DNA from 2 places in the Gilliamella sp. B2828 genome. Region 2 is predicted to be linked to the other one. Evidence: riboswitches for the same ligand, from Rfam matches in the RefSeq annotation. Region 2 holds a riboswitch; the other holds the start of a gene.
The links. Region 2 has a riboswitch for thiamine pyrophosphate ahead of thiB (thiamine ABC transporter substrate binding subunit). Riboswitches for the same ligand answer to the same signal wherever they lie in the genome.

Region 1 (3,427 bases), on a different contig from region 2:
TTCAAAATTATTACCTATCACAAAAAAATAGTATAGATTGGCTTTAATTAATGGATATGATGAGTAACGATTAAAGTCATCTGAATATATGGGTTGGTTATGAAGATTATTATTCTTGGTGCCGGACAAACAGGCAGTGCTTTAGCTGAATACCTTGTTACCGAAAAACAAAACGATGTCACTGTAATTGATGAAAATCATGATAAATTGCAATCTTTACAAGAGCGTTTTGATTTACAGGTCATTTGTGGCAAATCATCTTACCCACAAGTATTAGAAAGCGCTGGTGCTGAATCGGCTGATATGCTGGTTGCCGTCACTAATTCGGATGAAGTCAATATGATGGCTTGCCAAATAGGTCATGTCATGTTTAATATTCCGCAAAAAGTCGCACGCATTCGCGCACCAGAATATAATGACGAAAAATATTCGTTCTTTAATAAAGATTGCATTAATATCGACCATATTATTGCTCCAGAGAATCTTATTACCAATCATGTCAGTCAGTTAGTACAATATCCAGGATCTTTACAGTTTGCTTCTTTCTACGATAATCGTGTATGTTTGGTTGCAGTCACTGCCTATTATGGTGGAGCATTAGTCGGAAGTGAACTGTCTGAACTGAAAGAACATTTACCCCATGTTGAAGCTAGGGTTGTTGCAATATATCGAAAAAACCGCTTTATTCGCCCATTAGCTTCCACACTTATTGAGGCTGGTGATATGGTCTATTTCATTACTCCACCTAGCAACATCAAAGCAGTAACAAGTGAATTACAGAGACTTGAAAAACCTTATAAGCGTATCATTATTAGTGGCGGTGGCGGCATAGCGGTTGCCCTAGCCAAACGTTTAGAAAATGATTATCAAGTCAAATTAATCGAACGTAATGCTGAGCGTGCCGAATTAATTGCCGAACAATTGGTCAATACCACTGTTTTACATGGTGAATCGTCAGATCAAGAGCTACTATCACAAGAACAAGTTGAACTGACTGATCTATTTATTGCCGTAACAAGTGACGATGAATCTAACATTATGTCATCAATGCTGGCTAAAAGAATGGGCGCAAAAAAAGTTATTGTTTTAATTCAAAAGCAAGCCTACCTTGAACTGATTAATGATAGTGTTATTGATATTGCTATTTCACCACAACACGCCACTATTTCAGAGTTATTAAGTCATGTAAGGCAAACAGGTGTAGTCAAAGTTGTCTCGTTAAGGCAAGGTGAATCAGAAATAGTAGAGGTGGTAGCTCAGGGGGATAAAGACAGTTCCAAACTGGTTGGTAAAAATATCAATGGGTTAAAGTTACCTTCAGGTGCCACTATCGGTGCAGTAGTGCGTGGGGAAGATGTGATTATCGTTAATACCGATCTAACCATTGAAAGTAACGATCATCTTATCATCTTCTTACCCGACCGTCGTGATATAACTGATATAGAAAAATTATTACAATAGCTTGTGTTAAATTTTTAGTCAGTCCATAATAAATACTCTTTGACTCGGGGTGTTTTTTGTAAAGTACAAAAAACTGAGATTTTACCCGTTGAACCTGATCTGGATTATACCAGCGTAGGGAAGTCTCAGCCTTGAAAATTCTAGATTGGCCACTCTTCCCTTAATTAATTTTAAACATCGTAGTAAGGAAAGAATATGTCTGCCATCAATACTCTACAACTAGCTCAAGTTAGGCCTTTTATTGATCATGTAAAACAACGATCTCCATTAATACATTGTATTACTAATGATGTCGTACAGAACTTTACCGCCAATGTCTTATTAGCGATTGGTGCATCGCCAGCGATGGTCATTGCGGAACAAGAAGTTGCTACTTTTGCACAAATTGCCAGTGGTTTATTAATCAATGTTGGTACCATTCATAGCAGCAGTGCGCAAAGTATGTTATTAGCCGCTGCTAGCGCTCAACAAAATCAAACACCATGGGTACTTGATCCGGTTGCTATTGGGCCTGCGCTCGCCTATCGCAGTGAAATCGTCCAACAATTATTAGCTTTTAAGCCAACAGTAGTGCGTGGCAATGCATCAGAAATATTGGCATTAAATGGTGAGACCACATCTGCTAAAGGTCCTGATGGTCAAGACTCCACCGAATCTGCTTTAAATGCAGCTAAAAAGCAAGCACTAAAACATCAAACCATTATTGCTATTACGGGCGGTATCGACTATATCACCAATGGCACGGAAACTTATAGCATCAAAGGTGGCGATATTACACTAACTAAAATTACAGGCACCGGCTGCTCGCTCTCTGCCATGGTTGCAGCGTTTATTGCCGGATCAACTAATCCCTTACTTGCAGCGGCTTCAGCTTGCTTTATGATGAAAAAAGCTGGCGAGCTTGCCAATAAACATCAAGGATTAGGCACTTACTCTGTGTCATTATTGGATAAGCTTTCACTATTTAACTCATTATATGTATAAAGAAATCACATGAAAAAACAACTCGATTTAAGTCTCTATTTAGTATTAGATCCAATGTTATGCGGTGGCATTAAAGGCATGATAGAAACCACCAAAATAGCTGTTGCCAATGGGGTAACGGCAGTACAATTAAGATCAGAACATGACTTTTCTGGCAAAGATTGGTATCACACCGCACTGGCATTAAAAGAGCTACTAAATGACACTACCGTCCCCTTATTGATTAATGATCATGTCGATATTGCCCTAGCCGTTGATGCCGATGGTGTCCATATTGGGCAAAGCGATTTACCTGTCGATGTTGCCCGTAAATTAATCGGTGATGATAAGTGGTTAGGATTTTCGGTCGCCAATCGTCAACAACTGAATGCGGTTCCATGGCAACTTGTCGATTATATTGGGATTGGTCCTATTTATCCTACCACCACTAAACAAGATGCAGAACCAGCAATAGGCATGCCACAATTATCCCAATTAGTTAATCTAAAACAATGCCCTGCTGTCGCTATAGGCGGTATTAATACCAACAATGCCACACAAATACTACAAACCGGCATTGAAGGTATCGCGGTGGTGTCAGCTATTTGTGGTCAAAAAAATGTACAACAATCTACGTTATTGCTACTCGAAAAAATACAACCAATTAAATTAAGATAGGAAGAAAAATTATGACAACAGTGGCCTTAACAATGGCCGGTTCTGATCCAAGTGGTGGTGCCGGAATTCAAGCCGATTTAAAAGCCTTTTCTGCGATCGGAGCATATGGAATGTCGGTAATAACAGCGCTCACGGCCCAAAGTACCCAAGGAGTAAATGGTGTGATGGCAATCGATCCCGAATTTGTAGCCGCACAATTTAACACCCTTTATCGTGATATCAAAATTGATTCCGTAAAAATAGGTATGTTAATGAATAAAGAGATTGTGACTACGGTTTATCATCTATTAAATGATAATCCTATTGCCAATATAGTGCTAGATAC
Region 2 (3,427 bases):
TAGAATAAAGGCAACGGGCATAATCCGTATTAAAAAGCTTTTTCCCCAAAAATTAATCATTGTTAACGATTTAGCCATAACAACGGCCGCAAATATCGACAATGATGTCGATAATATAGCTTGTATGAAAGTAATCCAAATAATATGCAACAAATAGTTATCAAAATAGACTGTTAGATTATCGTATTTCATAGCTGTATAGCAAAGTGCAAATAGAGCTGTACCTAAAACCAATATTATTAAGCTGGCAGCGCTAATACCTGGCAGTAACGTTCTAAAATTCAACATTGCACTATATAAACAGATTAATCGTTTACTTTTCATTACTGACTAATGGCTGATTGCCATTCACGTACCCAAGCTTTTTGATTATCAGCCACTTTCTGTGCATCAAATTCAAGAGCTTTATTGATTTTATTAATCTGGTCAAATGCAGGTGGTAAAGAAGTGCTTATAATAGGATACATAACATTTTTTTCAGCAAATTGCTGTTGCACCTCAGGCGTTAATAAATATTGTAAAAAGCGACGTGCTAATTGCGGTTGCTGACTGTATTTAGTCATGCCCGCTATTTCAACTTGACGATAATGCCCCTCATCAAAAACAGCAGAATTATAACGAAAATCTTGATCGTTAATGATATGTGCAACAGGAGAAGTACTGTAACTAAGCACAAAATCAGCTTCACCTTTTAAAAACATACCGTATGCCTCACTCCAACCTTTGGTAACCGTTACGGTATTTTTAGCAATCTTTTGCCAGGCAAATACCGCATCATTACCGTAAATGCTTTTCACCCAAAAAAGTAAACCTAATCCAGGCGTACTGGTTCTTGGATCTTGATAAATAATCTTCCAATTCGCTTTATTTTCAACTAATTCATGCAATGAGTGAGGAGGACTTTTTATTTTTTCTTTATTATAAATAAAAGCAAAATAACCGAAATCATACGGAATAAAATCCTCATCCCACCAATCAGTGTTAAGATTATTAGGTTTAGTTATTTGGTGGGGAGTAACTATATCAGCCTGTTTGGCTTGCCCTAAAAGATTGTTGTCTAACCCTAAAATAACATCGGCGCTCGTTTTATTACCCTCTAGGCGAAGGCGATTTAAAATTGACACACCATCCCCCAGAGTAACAATATTAAGTTGGCAATCACATTGAGCTTCAAAACCCTGTTTAATAACTTCGCCAGGTCCCCACTTAGAAATGAAAGAGTTGTAACTATAAATGGTCAAAGTAGGTTTATCATAAAGATTAGCATTGGCTGAAGTTGCCACGAAAAACACAGAAAATAAAAATGACTGTAAAAATTTATTACAAAACATTTTGCCTCCAAAAAAGCGAATAAAAGACAAAAGGTTTGAGCAGAAACAATAACTCAAATCCCTCCGCTGGCATGACCCAGTTCAGGTTCGACGAGTTGCATTAGCAAATAATACTCTCAGTCCTTAGGACACCCCGTTGAGAACGATGTTAGTTTAGTAGTTAGTTGAATGATTGTAAATAAAGAAAGTCGTTTGTTTTTTTGTAATCATTTTTAAGTAAGAAAATCCATTGATTTCAAATAAATTTCAATTATATCAATAATTATCAACCTAAGATCCTCATCTAAGTATAAAAAATGGATATGCTAAATGAAAAATAGCGATATTTATAAAAAATATTTAGGAGTCTATACCGTCTCGTTTTTCTATTTTTATATTATTATTGTATATTTATCATTTATTCTTCTATTCATTTGAAAATTTTTTCTGGAAAGGATCCTATGGTAATTGATGAATATGCCTTGCATTCATCAATTACCAGAAGTAACTTTTTGGTATGATGCAAAAGATCCATTTTTGAAAGCCTTACCATTTGAAATGGGCAATCAGTTGCATATCATTATTAAACCAAACAATATCGTTTTATCCGATATCTTTCAATAAATTATGGAGCTCTCTTCAAAAAACACACCTAACCAGATTCAAAAGTGCTATCGCGCTTTCGAATACAGCTGTTGATTTGACGCCAAATGAACATCAATTGCTCTTCAGTATGTGCCTGTGTTTCATTAAAAGGAATTTTGTAATACATTCTGATACCCTATAGGGGGGATTTAAAAGTTGGATCTGTCATATGAATTCCTAACATAAATACATACCCTCTGCCATCGGTACCCTTCTAAAAGATTGAAATATCGGATGTACTCGTATCCTCCATACGTTCAAAAATGACACCTTGGTGCTCTATCAGGATCTTTTAAGGGATAAAGGATATAATTGCTTTCAAATAACTTCCATCAATCAAATGATCAGGCTTAGTTTCTCTCAACTCTTACTCACGCAGGGTTATCATTTGTTTAAAAGAGAGCAAATATTGTCGTTGAGTAGCAATGTTGTTATTATCACTCTGATAATAACAACATCCTCCGTGACTTGCTTCAAATTGAACTGGTAAATTAATTAGATAAGTGCCTAAGCAACGGATTGAGGAATTTTCTAAGCTTTGCGTCACTTGTTGTTTTTTTGATAAATCAGCCATACGCACTCGAGATAAGAGTTCGTATCTCCTTTAACTCAGAAAGATCAAGACGATTTTTAGCACCAATATGATCTGTTGCAGTTTTTTTCATTGATGTTGTTAACCTTCAACAACCCAACAGCTGACATGCTATTTTCTAAACGCCAAACTTTTTCTGAATTTATATCTCTGCTATCTTTATGTTTAACTTTTAAATTACTGCCCATCATTCCCGGAATAAAATATTTGGCACAATAATTCTTTCTTTTTTATTTAACATAGTATGTAGCTTATTGTCTGTGGTTGGAACAGTATTATATTAGAACGACTGCTGTTGTTTTCTATTCCACATATTTTCCTACTTATCCAAGATTAATTTTCTAGGACTAAAGACTCATATATCGATTAACCATTGATTTTTTTTGATCCGTGACTCTTAAAAAATTTTTTTATCGGCAATGAATGCATTGTTGCTAAATAGATAGGTTCGCATACATAAATTGGTTTGGATCATTTGCGGTTCAATCCACCATTTGTCTAACACTTCTATGACTTTTGATGATCCATTTATATCACATAAGCAAACCCTATTTGCAATTAATACAGGATTTCGTCTAAGGTTGAGGATGAAAATCATCTATTTCATCTCTCCATTCATTATAATCCCAAGTTACTATTTTGGTTTTCAGCTCTTCCAAGTAGTCTAGTGCCGCTTGTTTTTCGGTTGGGCTAAGTTGCTGTTCTAATCGATGTTGAATTTGCTTATTATATTCCCAAACAGGCGGTAGTTGATAAGCATGCCATGCTAAATTATTGCCTATCTTGATGATTTTTTGTTTTGCATAATCACTTAACAGGGACCAGGCATAGGCTTTCATCGGATCTTGATCCCGTCCTAAACCATATAAATACGCTTCAG

Region 1: another riboswitch for thiamine pyrophosphate. It lies ahead of thiM (hydroxyethylthiazole kinase); the one in region 2 lies ahead of thiB (thiamine ABC transporter substrate binding subunit).

What each region holds. Positions count from the first base shown of each region.
Region 1 is NZ_JAFNMU010000001.1:206,599-210,025, reverse strand. Features, by position in the region: gene trkA (Trk system potassium transporter TrkA) at 100-1,461, shown strand; TPP riboswitch at 1,497-1,599, shown strand; gene thiM (hydroxyethylthiazole kinase) at 1,657-2,445, shown strand; gene thiE (thiamine phosphate synthase) at 2,455-3,102, shown strand; gene thiD (bifunctional hydroxymethylpyrimidine kinase/phosphomethylpyrimidine kinase) at 3,114-3,427, shown strand, end outside.
Region 2 is NZ_JAFNMU010000005.1:2,155-5,581, reverse strand. Features, by position in the region: gene thiP (thiamine/thiamine pyrophosphate ABC transporter permease) at 1-324, opposite strand, end outside; gene thiB (thiamine ABC transporter substrate binding subunit) at 324-1,331, opposite strand; TPP riboswitch at 1,372-1,477, opposite strand; gene J3U19_RS05630 (hypothetical protein) at 1,782-1,934, shown strand; gene J3U19_RS05625 (hypothetical protein) at 2,323-2,529, opposite strand; gene J3U19_RS05620 (hypothetical protein) at 3,123-3,427, opposite strand, start outside.